Regions from separate parts of the Kitasatospora sp. NPDC002227 genome, predicted to be linked through region 1. Evidence: riboswitches for the same ligand, from Rfam matches in the RefSeq annotation. Region 1 holds a riboswitch; the other holds the start of a gene.
The links. Region 1 has a riboswitch for S-adenosylmethionine ahead of ABT095_RS16830 (aminotransferase class V-fold PLP-dependent enzyme). Riboswitches for the same ligand answer to the same signal wherever they lie in the genome.

Region 1 (7,052 bases):
GCCTCGACCAGGTCCGCCGGGTGCAGCTGGGCCACCGGCAGGGCCAGCTCCCGCTGCAGGCCCTGGGCGGCGTGCAGCACGGTGTCGAGCAGCAGCCGCAGCCGCATGTCCTCCACCGAGCGCCCCTCCCGGGCGGTGCGGCGGCCCGCCTCCAGGAGGGTCTCCAGCTCCACCACCCGGTGCCGCAGCCGCCGGGCCTCGCTCTCGGCGGCGCTGCGCTCGGCCGAGGTCAGCGCCTTGGCCGCGTCCAGCTCCGACTGCAGCCGCCGGGTCTCCGCCTGGGCCCGCCGGGTGTCGCTCTCCAGGCTGCGGACCTTCTTGCGCAGCGAGTCCGCCTCCTTGCGCACGCTCTCGCCCTCGGCCCGCTGCCGGTCCAGGTCGGCCCGGGCCTGGGTCCGCAGCTCGGCCAGCTCGGCCTGCAGCTTCTCCACCAAGCGGGCGGCCTCGGCGGCCATCCCCTCGGCCCCGGCCCGCTCGGCCTCCTCGCCGGCCTCGGCCACCAGCCGGCTCCACCCGGCCGGGCGCAGCAGGTAGGCGGCGGCCGCCACGTCCATCGGGTCGGCCGCGCCGGGCACGCTGCCGGCCTCCAGGGCCTTGACCAGATCGGGCTGCCCCAGCCGCAGCCGGTCCGCTATCCGCACCCGGAAGGCCGGCTCGGCCTCCAGCGCGGCGGCCAGCGCCGGGGCGGCGTACTTCGCCCGGCGGGCGGGGGTGAACTTGGCGTACTGACGCAAGGACGCGGGCAGGTCGGCCGCGGGCAGGCCGCCGAGCGCGTCGGCGGCAATGCCCACCACGCGGCGGCGCACGCCCTCGGGCAGCGGTCGGTCCAGCTTCTCGGCCAGCCTGCCCTCGCCGGGCCCCGCACCCTCGCCGGGCTCGGCGGCCGCGGGCAGGGCCGCGGCGGCCTCGGCCTCAGCGGGCGGCTGCCCCTGCGGCTCGGCCGGCCCCCTCGCTGCGTCCACCACGTCCTCGGCTCCGATCCTGCGGTGCGAGGTCCCCACGGCCGATTGCCGCTGCCCTTGAACCCACCGCTCTCTGCAATTGTCCCGGGTACCGTGCCCCACCCGGGACCACGCCACACTCCCGCCGGATCCGGCGGGAGGACCGATCCTGCTACTCGGCCTCGCCGGCCGCCGGCTCCTCGGCCCCCGGCCGGGCCACCAGCTCGACCTGGTCGACGGCGTTGCACCAGCGGCAGCGCACCGACTCCAGCGTCTCGGTCAGCACCTCGGTCTCCTCGACCTTGGCCTCACCGGCCAGGTCGAAGTGCAGGAACTCGATCACCCTCGAAGACCTGGTCACGTCGAAGCGGGTCAGGTTGCCGCACAGCGTGCAGCGCCAGCGGGTCTCAGCGGTGGGGGCGGCGATGGTCATCGTTGGAGTCCTCATCTCTGGTGGCCCGACAGCTATGTACGGCGCTGTACAGCCGTCTCGGAACGGCCCAAGCCTATTGCCTGCCCGTGAGCGCCCGGTCACCGGTCCAGGCCCTGAGACCTCGAGCCGTTGACCCACTCGCGGGACAAGCGGTCTAGCCCGGGCCTTCGGGAGGAATGCTCGCTGGCATGGCCGTCTCCCTCCTCGACCGGCTCGGTGTGCGCGGCGCCGGCCCGGGCGGCCGGGCCCCGGTGGCCACCCTGGCCCTGATCGCCCTCTGCCTGCTCACCGTGCTGGTGAGCCCGAGCTCCGGCTTCAACCCGGCGTACGGCACCGGCCCGGCCCGGGCCTGCGCCGAGCAGCGGTACGAGCAGCGCTGGGGCGCCGTCCCGGCCGAACTGACCAGCGGGCGCCCGCTCGACGCCGAACAGCTCGCCGCCCTCCCCAAGGCCACCCCCGACTGCGCCCTGGCCCCCACCCCCGGCAAGCTCCCCGTCCTCTCGGTGCTCAGCTCCCTCTTCGTGCACGCGGGCTGGCTGCACCTGCTGGGCAACGTGCTCTTCCTCTTCGTCTTCGGCCCCGGCCTGGAGGAGCGGCTCGGCCGCCTGCGCTTCCTCCTCCTCTACCTCACCGTCGGCTACCTCGCCGCCTACGGCTACGCCCTCGCCGAGACCGGCCGCCCCGACGGCCTGCGCGCGGTGGTCGGCGCCTCCGGCGCGATCGCCGGCGTCCTCGGCGGCTACCTCCGCCTGTACCCCCGGGCCCGGGTCACCGCGCTGGTGCCGGCGCTCCTCTTCCTCCCGCTCCGGCTGCCCGCCTGGCTGGTGCTCGGCCTCTGGTTCGTGCTCCAGTGGTGGTCGGTCCGGTCCGGCGGGCCCGGAGTGGCGTACCTGGTCCACGTGATCGGTTTCGCCACCGGGTACCTGGCCGTCCGGCCCGCCCCCGCCCGCCGGATACGCTGGCCGCGTCCCCCATGGCAAGGAGAAGCCTCGTGATCACCGCGATCGTTCTGATCAGGACCAGTGTCGACCGCATCCCCGAGATCGCCGAGGCGATCGCCGCCATCGAAGGCGTCAGCGAGGTCTACTCCGTCACCGGCGGCTACGACCTGGTCGCCATGGTCCGCGTCCGCGACCACGACGACCTCGCCACCGTGATCCCCGGCCGCCTCAACAAGGTCCCCGGCGTCGAACACACCGAGACCCAGATCGCCTTCCGCACCTACTCCAAGCACGACCTGGAAGCGGCCTTCGCCCTGGGCCTGGACGACGAGTAGGTCACACCCCCAGGGGCGCGGGGACCTGCGCGAAGCGGTAGGCCGCAGGCCGTACATGGCCGGTCGCGCAGTTCCTCGCGCCCCTGGGTGGTGCAACCGGTGGTCAGCGGCGGGTATCGGCCACGCAGCGGCCGCCTTCGTTCCGGTACGTCCACTTCGCCCCGTCGGCGACCAGCTCCCGCACCGCAGCCACGAACCGCTCCACATGCTCCACCGGAGTCCCCGCCCCGAAGCTGACCCGGATCGCGTTCAGGCTCCGCTCCCCCGGCAGCGACGCCTCAGGAGCGCCGCACTCGGACGGCGCCGCCTCCTCCCCGCCCAGCAGCGTCCGCACCAGCGGATGCGCGCAGAACAGCCCGTCCCGCACCCCGATCCCGTACTCGGCCGACAGTGCCGCCGAGAAGTGCGAGCTGTTCCACCCCTCCACCACGAACGACAGCACCCCCACCCGCTCGGCATCCGCCCCGAACAGGCTCAGCACCTTCACCTCGGGGATCGAAGCGAGCCCCTCCCGCACCAGCGAGATCAGCTGCTGCTCCCTCGCCTCGAGCGCCTCGAACCCCGCCTCCGTGAGCGCCCGGCAGGCCGAGGCCACCGCGTAGGCGCCGATCACGTTCGGCGACCCCGCTTCGTGCCGGGCCGGCCCGAGCTGCCACTCCACCGCGACCGAGCCGTCCGCCTCCCGGGCCACCGTCCGCGAGGCGCCCCCGCCCGCCAGGTACGGCTCCGCCGCGTCCAGCCAGTCCGAACGCCCCGCCAGCACCCCGGCGCCGAACGGCGCGTACAGCTTGTGGCCGGAGAAGGCGACCCAGTCCACGCCCAGCTCCCGCACCGAGAGCCGGTGGTGCGGCGCCAGCTGCGCCGCGTCGAGCACCACCCGCGCGCCGTACCGGTGCGCCACCGCCGTCAGCTCGGCGACCGGCCACAGCTCGCCGGTCACGTTCGAGGCCCCGGTCACGCACAGCAGCTTCGGGCCCTGCCCGGCCCCGGCCAGCGCCTCCTCGAGGCGCAGCACGGCTTCGTCGTGCGAGCGCGGGGCGCGCAGGTAGCTGACGGTCAGTCCCTCGCGGCGCCAGGGCAGCAGCGAGGCGTGGTGCTCGGTCTCGAAGGCGAACACCCTGGTCCCGGCCGGGACGGCGCCCGCCAGCAGGTTGAGCGAGTCGGTGGTGGCCCGGGTGAAGACGACCTGGTCGCCCTCGCGCAGATCGAGGAACTCCTCGACGGTGCGGCGGCTCTGCTCGAACAGGTCGGTGGACAGCTGCGAGAGGTAGCCGGCCCCGCGGTGCACGCTGCCGTAGTACGGGGCGTAGGCGGCGACGTCGTCCCAGACCCGCTGCAGGGCGGGCGAGCTGGCGGCGTAGTCGAGCGCGGCGTAGGCGACCTTCTCGCCGGAGACCAGCGGCACCTGGACGTCGGAGCCGAGGACGGCGAGCGGGGCGCAGATGTCGACGGAGACGGACATGGGACAACACTCCTCAAGGGATGGAGGACCCCCGGGAGTGTCGAGTACGACCAGGCGTCCGCGCTTGCCCCACGGGCGGATCGCCGCGGAGCCCGGTCCTCACCCAGGGCACCCCGCCACGGACGGAGGGTTGCCGGACAGCAAGCTGGGGCTTTGCGCTGTCACTCATGACCTGGCGTGAACTGTAGGCAGGCGTACGGATCACCGTCAAGCAAGCCACGCGGGGTGTCCACTTGCCGAGACACCCCGCGGGCCCGACATCCCTAGCGGGCGCTGGCCTGTGCCCACGCCTTGAGCGTGGCCTCGGCGGCGCCGGAGTCGATCGCCTCCGCCGCCCGGGCCATCCCGGCGGCCAGCTGCTCGGTCAGCGGAGCATCCGTCAGGTCGAGCGCCGCCAGCCCGGCCGCGGTGTTGAGCAGGACGGCGTCCCGGACGGCGCCGCGCTCCCCGGCGAAGACCCGGCGGGCGACGTTCGCGTTGTACTCCGGGTCGGCCCCGCGCAGGGCGGAGATCTCGACCAGCTCGATGCCGACCTCGCGCGGGTCGAAGGCGGTCCCGGTGACGCCGCCCTCGCGCACCACCCAGACCTGCGAGGTCGTACAGGTCGTCAGCTCGTCGAGCCCGTCGTCACCCCGGAACACCAGTGCGGAATCACCCCGCTCGGCGAAGACGCCGGCGATCAGGCCGGCCAGCCGGGTGTCGAAGCAGCCGACGGCGTGCGCGGTGACGTGGGCCGGGTTGGTGAGCGGGCCGAGGATGTTGAAGGCGGTCGGCACGCCGAGGTCGCGCCGGGCGGGGGCGGCGTGCCGCATCGAGGGGTGGAACTTGGCGGCGGCGCAGAAGGTGATGCCGACCTCCTCGGCGATCTCCGCGACCCGGCGGGTGCTGATCTCCGGGCTGATGCCGAGCTTCTCGAGCACATCGGTGGAGCCGCTCGCGGAGGAGGCGGCCCGGTTGCCGTGCTTGACCACCTTGGCGCCGGCCGCGGCGGCCACCACGGCGGACATGGTGGAGATGTTGACGGTCTTGGCGCGGTCGCCACCGGTACCGACGATGTCCACCGCCGGGCCGGGGATGTGCAGCGGCTCGGCGTGGGCGTACATCGACTCGGCGAGGCCGGAGACCTCCTCGACCGTCTCGCCCTTGGCCCGCAGTGCGATCATGAACCCGGCCACCTGCACCGGGCTGGCCTCGCCCCGCATGATCCGGTCCATCGCCCAGGCGGTGTCCACCCGGCTCAGGTCACCGCCGGCGAGCAGCGCGGTCAGGAGGTCCGGCCAGGTGCGGACCACCTGCGCGGGGTCGCTACCGCCGTTCGCAGGGTGCACGTTCACCATGGCTGACTCCAGCTCTCATCGCTTCACCGAACAAGGGATGGAGCCAGCCTAGCGAGCAGGGGCCTTCGGTCGCCGGGATGTCCGGCACCCTTCTCTCCTGCTGAGACAGTCAGTGCGCGGGCGGTCGTGGACCCGGGTGGTTCAGTGCGCGGCCGGGGTGCGGCCCGTCAGCCGGGCCCGGAGCAGGGTGGCGGCGGTGTCCGCCAGGGCGACCGGGTCGATCGGGTGGGCGACGGCGGCGTCGGCCCGGCTCCAGGCGGCGAGCCAGGAGTCCTGCGGCCGGCCGATCAGCACCAGCACCGGCGGACAGCCGTAGATCTCGTCCTTCACCTGGCGGGCCACACCGAGGCCGCCCGCCGGGGTCGCCTCACCGTCGAGCAGGCAGAGGTCGATGCCGCCCTTCTCCAGCGCCTTCATCACGGCGGGCAGGGTCGCGCACTCCTGGTAGACCAGCTCGGGCAGGTCGGCGGCCGGACGGCGGCCGAGCGCGAGCGACACCTGCTCCCGGGTGTTGCGGTCGTCGCTGTAGACAAGCACAGTGAGCGTCTCGTCGGTGGTGTGCGCCATGGGCCCTGCTCCCCGGGAAGGTCGTCCTCTTATACGACGTACATGTGTGCGCGGTCTGGCCGACCCCGGAGTGTGACCGGGGCCACGTTCTCCTCCGGATGCTACCCCCCGGGGGGCCTCCCGGTGACCCCTTGACGCGATCTCCCTCAAGCCGCCGCGCGGGAGCCGTCACCCACCCGGAGGACAGCCCGTCACCCCGAGGCACTTACACCACCCGTACGGCTCATCTGCTAGCCCACCCCGGCTCCCGCCCGGCCCCGGACACGCGGGGCACACGGGTGAGCGGCCCGCCAGGAGGCCGTCCGGAGGCCCCTCGAAGAACCGTCAGAAATCGGACACCGCCCAGCTCGGGCCCGCTCCGGACACCCCGTCGGCCGCCATCTGGGCATACCGCACGCACCGGACACTCCGAGGTACACCCCCCGGCGTGAAGACGGAATAAGGGACCGACATAATGTCCGTCGTGGCGACAGCAACAGCAACAGAAACCGGACACGCGCACGGAGCGGTCAACAGGCCGAACCTCGTCAGCGTCGGAACCATCGTCTGGCTGAGCTCGGAGCTGATGTTCTTCGCGGCCCTCTTCGCGATGTACTTCACGCTCCGCTCGGTCAAGGGCGCAGAGTTCTGGACCGAGAAGGCGCACGCCCTCAACGTCCCCTTCTCCTCGGTGAACACCACGATCCTGGTGCTCTCCTCGCTCACCTGCCAGCTCGGCGTCTTCGCCGCCGAGCGCGGTGACGTGAAGAAGCTCCGCTCGTGGTTCGCCATCACGTTCGTGATGGGCGCGATCTTCATCGGCGGTCAGATCTTCGAGTACACCGAGCTGGTCAAGAAGGACGGCCTCTCGCTGTCCTCCGACCCGTACGGGACGGTCTTCTACCTGACCACCGGCTTCCACGGCATGCACGTGACGGGTGGTCTGATCGCGTTCCTGCTGGTCCTCGGACGGACGTACGCGGCCAAGCGCTTCACTCACGAGCAGGCCACCGCCGCGATCGTGGTGTCGTACTACTGGCACTTCGTCGACGTCGTG
Region 2 (7,052 bases), on a different contig from region 1:
GAGGCGGTGGAGGCGATCTGCTCCTTGGTCTCCACGTCCTTGGCCTGCGCGAGCAGCTGGTCCGAGACGGCCGCGACGGCCTTCTCGATACCGCGCTTGAGGGCCATCGGGTTGGCGCCGGCGGCGACGTTGCGCAGACCCTCGCGGACGAGCGCCTGGGCGAGCACGGTGGCGGTGGTGGTGCCGTCACCCGCGACGTCGTCCGTCTTCTTGGCGACCTCCTTGACGAGCTCCGCACCGATCTTCTCGTACGGGTCCTCGAGCTCGATCTCCTTGGCGATGGAGACACCGTCGTTGGTGATCGTGGGGGCGCCCCACTTCTTCTCAAGGACGACGTTGCGGCCCTTGGGGCCCAGCGTCACCTTGACGGCGTCGGCAAGCTGGTTCATGCCGCGCTCAAGGCCGCGGCGAGCTTCCTCGTCAAACGAGATGATCTTGGCCATCGGAAGTGGTCCTCCAGGACACGGTCGACTGCTCGGACCAGAGGTGCCCGCGACGGACGGCCCTGGTGTGCGGGGGTCATGTCCCCTACCGCTCCCGGGGGCCTCACCGACCCGGTCCGTTGTCACTCTCACGCTGTGAGTGCTAACGCCAATGATTAGCACTCGGGGGTGTCGAGTGCAAGCCCAATCGGCCGACACGCACGTGGCACCCGCACACGGCAGCAGGCCCGCACGACGGGTGTCGTACGGGCCTGCCGGGCGAAGCTAGTCGTTGAGCACCAGCTCGAGGCGAGCCGAGGCTCCGCAGTGCGGAAAGGTCAGACCGCGGGCGCACGGACCATGTCCGCCTGCGGGCCCTTCTGCCCCTGGGAGATCTCGAACTCGACCCGCTGGCCCTCTTCGAGGGTGCGGTAGCCGTCCATCTGGATCGCGCTGTAGTGGACGAACACGTCCGCACCACCGTCGACCGCGATGAAGCCGTAGCCCTTCTCGGCGTTGAACCACTTGACGGTGCCCTGAGCCATTCCGAACTCCCCTTGTGCTGTGCTGGCCCTTCACGGACCCGCAGGGTGCGGGCCCAGGTCTGATCGAGCGAGCCCGAGGTACCCCCCTGGGCCCCACCGAATACGTCGACCGCGGCTGAATGTATCCGGACAGACGCCCTCTGCAACAGGCCCAACTTCATGGAATTCCCTGGCAACGACAAGGGACGGACCGGGGCGAATGCCGCACCGCCGAACAATTCGCCCCGGACAGAGCAGGGCGAAAGGCACAGATTGCCCGAAGATTTCTGACGACAGCCTGACATCTTCTGTGCAGGACTACCGGACGGACGTCTCAGCGGCCGGACGGGCCTTGCGTACGCGATCGGTCGGCGGGGCGGGCAGCCGTGGCCGGCTGGGCGTACGAGAGGTGGGATCGGGGCGGAGAGGAGACGCCCGCTAAAGCCGCACTCTACTCTCCCCCGGACCGTGCGATTTCCACCGGACACGCGAAGGCCGCCGTCGAAACCGGAAATTCCTGTTCCGGTTCCGACGGCGGCCGGTAAAGCTTTCCCGGCCCCCGGAAGGGGTCAGCAGCCGCCCGCGACGGCAGGGATCACCGAGACGCTCGCGCCGTCCCCCACGGCCGTCTCCAGGCCCTCCGCGAAGCGCACGTCGTCGTCGTTCACGTAGACGTTGACGAAGCGGCGCAGCTTGCCCGTGTCGTCCAGGATGCGCGCGGCGATGCCGGGGTGGTTCGCCTCGAGGCTCCGGATCACCTCGGCGAGGGTGGCGCCCTCGGCGGTGACCTCGGCGGACCCGCCGGTGTAGGTGCGCAGGATGGTCGGGATGCGGACGGTGGCGCTCATGTTCGGCTCCTTGCGAAAGGCGGGGGGATTCAGGCGGTGGCGAGGCCGGCCGAGCGGAACGCGTCCAGCGTCGGGCGGATGACGGCGGTCATGCCGGCCTCGGAGACGGCGTCCAGGGTCTTCAGGCCGTCGCCGGTGTTGATCGCGACGGTCTCCTTGGCCGGGTCGAGCTGACCGGTCTCGACCAGCTTCTTCAGCACACCCACAGTCACCCCGCCCGCCGTCTCGGCGAAGATGCCCTCGGTGCGGGCCAGCAGCTTGATCGCCTCGACCACCTGGGCGTCGGTGACGTCCTCCACCGCGCCGCCGGTGCGGCGGGCGATGTCGAGCACGTACGGGCCGTCGGCCGGGTTGCCGATCGCCAGCGACTTGGCGATGGTGTCCGGCTTGACCGGGCGGATCACGTCGTGGCCGGCCTTGAAGGCGGCCGAGACCGGGGAGCAGCCCTCGGCCTGGGCGCCGAAGATCCGGTACGGGCGGTCCTCGACCAGCCCGAGCTTGATCAGCTCCTGCAGGCCCTTGTCGATCTTCGTCAGCTGCGAGCCCGAGGCGATCGGGATGACGATCTGCTCCGGCAGCCGCCAGCCGAGCTGCTCGCAGATCTCGTACGCCAGCGTCTTGGAGCCCTCGCCGTAGTACGGGCGCAGGTTGACGTTGACGAAGCCCCAGCCCTCGCCGGCCGGGTCGCCGATCAGCTCGGAGCAGAAGCGGTTCACGTCGTCGTAGTTGCCCTCGATGCCGACCAGCTCGCCGCCGTACACCCCGGCCATCACGACCTTGCCCTGCTCCAGGTCGTGCGGGATGAACACGCAGGACTTGAAACCGGCCCGGGCGGCCGCCGCGCCCACCGCGCCGGCCAGGTTGCCGGTCGAGGAGCAGGAGAGGGTGGTGAAGTTGAAGGCGCGCGCCGCCTCGATGGCGCAGGCGACCACGCGGTCCTTGAAGGAGTGCGTCGGGTTCCCGGAGTCGTCCTTGATGTGCAGCTGGGCGGTGAAACCGAGCTCGCGGCCGAGGTTGTCGGCCTTCACCAGCGGGGTCCAGCCGGGGTTGAGATTGGGCTTCGAGGCGACATCGGCCGGGACGGGCAGCAGCGGGGCGTAGCGCCAGATGCTGGCCGGGCCGGCCTCGATCCGCTTGCGCAGCTCCTCGGCGGGGGCGCTGCCGAAGTCGTAGGCGATCTCCAGCGGCCCGAAGCACTCCAGGCAGGCGAAGCTGGGGCCGAGCGGGAAGCGGGTGCCGCACTCGCGACAGGACAGCGCGGCGGCCGGGCCGAGGTCGACGGCGGCAGGGGCTTCAGGGGTAGCGGTAGCCATGGTGGCGGAGGCCTCTCTCCTCATCTTCCCCGTGGCGCGGGCGCGCCACAGGACGGAATTGGCACCTGTCCCGCCGGGGCCTCGACCGAGAACGGTCAGTAGCCGTGCGAGAAGGTTGCCGGGACGTCGACGGGCCGTTCCCTCAGTCCCTCTGGATGAGCTCTGTGAAGTTGTGGTCATACTCCTGGGCCGACCCCGATGTGCGAAGGCCTGGACCCAGTACGAAGACTGTATCCGAAGGCAGTCCCGTTCCGAGGGAACGTCCGACCTGCGAGATGACACAGCCCAGAACCGGCCGCGGGGCGGAACACCCTTGGGGGCGCGGCGCCTTGTACAACCGATGGATCACCCGACGAGCAGCTAGGAGCGACACAGTGCCAGCAGAGCTGACCCCGGCTCTTCTCCCGGAGGTGGCCTCCTGGCTGCGCCGCCGCTCGTGGACGGCCGCGGACCGGCCCGACGAGATGCTGCTCGCCGCCAAGCGCGCGGCGGGCCCGGCCGGCACGGTCAGTGTGGTGCTGCCCGCGCTGGACGAGGAGCCGACGGTGGGCGAGATCGTCCGGGTGATCCGCACCGAGCTGATGGAGCGCCTCCCGCTGGTGGACGAGCTGGTGGTGGTCGACTCCGGCTCGGTGGACCGCACCGCCGAGCTGGCCGCCGCCGCCGGCGCCCGGGTGGTGCACCGGGACGACGTGCTGCCCCGGCTGCCCGCCGCGCCCGGCAAGGGCGAGGTGCTCTGGCGCTCGCTGCTCGTCACCTCCGGCGAGATCGTCTGCTTCATCGACGCCGACCTGCGCGAGTTCGACCCGGCCTTCGTCTCCGGCATCGTCGGGCCGCTGCTGACCGACCCGGCGCTGCAGCTGGTCAAGGCGATGTACGACCGCCCGCTCGAGACCGACGGCGCGGTCGTCCCGGCCGGTGGCGGCCGGGTCACCGAGCTGGTCGCCCGCCCGCTGCTCAATCTGCACTGGCCCCAGCTGGCCGGCTTCGTCCAGCCGCTCGGCGGTGAGTACGCGGCCCGCCGCTCGCTGCTCGAGCGGCTGCCGTTCCCGACCGGGTACGGCGTGGAGCTCGGCCTGCTGGTGGACGCGCTGGACGAGGTCGGCCTGGACGCGCTGGCCCAGGTGGACGTGGGCGTGCGCCACCACCGCCACCAGGACGGCCAGGCGCTCGGCCGGATGGCCGCCACCATCTACCGCACCGCGCTGGAGCGGCTGGACCGCGCCCACCGGCTGAAGGCCGAGTCGGACTTGGTGCACCCGCTGCTCACCCAGTTCACCCGGGACCCGGTCACCCGGGAGTTCACCGCGCACACCCACCCGGTCAGCGCTCTGGAGCGGCCGCCGATGCGCGAGGTCCCGGAGTACCGGGCCCGCCGGGGCTGAGGCCGGCCGCCGGTGCCGCCGGCCACTGCCGCCGGCCACTGCCGCTGGCTGATTGCCGCTCCCCGGCCGCGCCGAGGGTTTGCTGCCGGGAGGACCCGGCAAGGTTGGCAGTATGAGCGAACGTTCGAACCAGCACGGTGTGGCCCCGGTCCTGGTCGCCTCCAACCGCGGGCCGGTGTCCTTCAGCAGCGGGGACGACGGCGCGCTGACCCTGCGCCGGGGCGGCGGCGGCCTGGTCTCCGGGCTCTCCGCGATCGACGACCCCTCGGCCGTCTGGGTCTGCGCGGCGCTCGGCGACGCGGACCGCCAGGCGGCCCGGCAGAGCCCGGACGGCCGGCTCGACCTGGGCGGCTTCGACACCGCCGGCCAGGCCGTCCGGATGCTCGACATCGACCCGGGCACCTTCACCCGGGCCTACAACGGGGTGGCCAACTCCACCCTGTGGTTCGTCCACCACCTGCTGTACGACACCCCGGTCAGGCCGGTCTTCGACGAGCGCTTCCGCCGTGAGTGGGAGTCCTACCGCGCCTACAACGCCGCCTTCGCCGAGGCACTGGCCGCCGAGGCCGCGCCCGGGGCGGCCGTGCTGGTGCAGGACTACCACCTCTCGCTGGCCCCCGCCCTGCTCCGCGAGCTGCGGCCGGACCTCAGGACCGGCCACTTCTCGCACACCCCCTGGGCTCCGCCCGAGTACTACCGGATGCTGCCGGACGACGTGGCCGCCGAGGTGCTCACCGGCATCCTCGGCGCCGACCGCGCCGCCTTCCTCACCCGCCGCTGGGCGCTCGCCTTCGCCGACTGCTGCGAGGCGGTGCTCGGCGCTGCGGTGGACCGCGCGGCCCTGACTGTCACCTACGGCGGCCGGGTGGTCCGGCTCGGCGTGCACGGGCTCGGCGCCGACGGCGAGTTCCTGCGTGAGCGTTCACAACAGGCGGACGTCGCCGCCCGGCTCGCGGCCCTGCGCGAACAGGTCGGCGAGCGCCGCACCATCGTCCGGGTGGACCGCACCGAGCTGAGCAAGAACATCGTGCGCGGGCTGCTCGCCTACCGGCACCTGCTGCGCTCGCGGCCCGAGTGGCTGGAGCGGGTGGTGCACATCGCCTTCGCCTACCCCTCGCGGCACGACCTGCCCGAGTACCGGGAGTACACGGCCGCCGTGCAGCGGATCGCCCACGAGATCAACGACGAGTTCGGCACCCCGAGCTGGCAGCCGGTCGTGCTGCACGTCAACGACGACTTCCCCCGCTCGCTGGCCGCCTACCGGCTGGCCGACGTCGCCCTGGTCAACCCCATCCGGGACGGGATGAACCTGGTCGCCAAGGAAGTCCCGGTGGTCTCCGACGCGGGCTGCGCCCTCGTCCTCTCCCGCGAGGCCGGCGCCCACGCCGAGCTCGCCGAGGACGCCATCACCGTCAACCCGTACGACGTCATCGCCACCGCCGAGGCCCTGCACCAGGCCCTCACCATGCCCGCCGCCGAACGCACCGAACGCACCAAGCGCCTGGCCGCGGCGGCCACCGCCCTGCCGCCGCAGCAGTGGTTCCTGGACCAGCTGCACGCGCTCGGCTAACCGGCCAACTCCCGGGCCAGTTCGGCCAGCAGGGCCACCACACCCTCCGGGCCCGGCACCACCAGGTCGGCCTGGTCGGCGAGCCGGGTCACCTGGCGTTCGCCGGTGGTGGTCGCGCTGCTGCAGACCAGCAGGCCGGGGCGGCCCTCCTTGCGGCGCTGCTCGACCACCGCGTAGGCGGGGAGGTCGCCGAGGTCGTCGCCCGCGTACAGCACGGCACGGGCGGCGAGTTCGTCCAGGTACTCGGCGAGGGCGGCGCCCTTGTCGACGCCCGGCGGGCGCAACTCCAGGACGTAGCGGCCCGGTTCGACCACCAGGCCGTGGGCGGCGGCCAGTTCGGCGACCGGCCGGCGGAGCAACTCCAGTGCGGCGTCCGGGTCTTCCGTCCGGCGGGTGTGCACGGCCAGGGCCCGGCCCTTGTCCTCCACCCACGTCCCGGCCGGGGCCTGCGCCAGCGCCTCCGGCAGCTCGGCCCGCACGGCGGCCACCCCGGGGGGCGGCGGCGGGGAGGAGAGCTCGCCCGTCGCGGCGTCCCAGCGCTCGGCGCCGTACTGCCCCAGCACCGTCAGCCGCTCCAGGCCGGGCACCCCGGCGAAGCCGCCGTACCGCACCGCCAGCTCCGCCGGCCGCCCGGTGACGATCACCACCCCGGCCAGCCGCGGCGCCAACGCCGCCAGCGCCGGCACCACCCCCGGGTGCGCCCGCGCCCGCTCCGGATCCGCCACGATCGGCGCCAGCGTCCCGTCGAAGTCGAGCCCCACCACCGCCCGCCCCGGATCGGCCAGAATCCCCGCCAGCCCGTCCTGCCCAGCCGTCGTCCTCAGCTCCATACCGACGAACGTACCGTTGCACGACCTGTTCGGGGGCGCGAGGAACTGCGCGAGTCCGGAAGTAGCCGACCTGCGAGCTCCCGCCGGGAGCCACTATCTGGCTGCGCGGTGCTGCTCCCGCAACCGCCGCAGCCGGTTGACCAGGACGGGAGCCTCCGCC

Region 2: linked by a shared signal. The riboswitch ahead of thrC (threonine synthase) and the one ahead of ABT095_RS16830 (aminotransferase class V-fold PLP-dependent enzyme) in region 1 are both predicted to bind S-adenosylmethionine.

The regions. Positions count from the first base shown of each region.
Region 1 covers NZ_JBEOWY010000015.1:142,975-150,026, reverse strand. Annotated here, with positions in the region: gene ABT095_RS16850 (NYN domain-containing protein) at 1-893, opposite strand, end outside; gene ABT095_RS16845 (hypothetical protein) at 1,114-1,374, opposite strand; gene ABT095_RS16840 (rhomboid family intramembrane serine protease) at 1,563-2,369, shown strand; gene ABT095_RS16835 (Lrp/AsnC ligand binding domain-containing protein) at 2,366-2,650, shown strand; gene ABT095_RS16830 (aminotransferase class V-fold PLP-dependent enzyme) at 2,754-4,112, opposite strand; SAM riboswitch class IV at 4,168-4,285, opposite strand; gene trpD (anthranilate phosphoribosyltransferase) at 4,376-5,449, opposite strand; gene ABT095_RS16820 (hypothetical protein) at 5,591-6,016, opposite strand; gene ctaE (aa3-type cytochrome oxidase subunit III) at 6,471-7,052, shown strand, end outside.
Region 2 covers NZ_JBEOWY010000009.1:74,470-81,521, reverse strand. Annotated here, with positions in the region: gene groL (chaperonin GroEL) at 1-443, opposite strand, end outside; gene ABT095_RS10890 (cold-shock protein) at 761-967, opposite strand; gene ABT095_RS10885 (ubiquitin-like small modifier protein 1) at 1,516-1,794, opposite strand; gene thrC (threonine synthase) at 1,824-3,107, opposite strand; SAM riboswitch class I at 3,125-3,269, opposite strand; gene ABT095_RS10875 (glucosyl-3-phosphoglycerate synthase) at 3,482-4,492, shown strand; gene ABT095_RS10870 (alpha,alpha-trehalose-phosphate synthase (UDP-forming)) at 4,605-6,062, shown strand; gene otsB (trehalose-phosphatase) at 6,059-6,892, opposite strand; gene ABT095_RS10860 (DUF3263 domain-containing protein) at 6,986-7,052, opposite strand, start outside.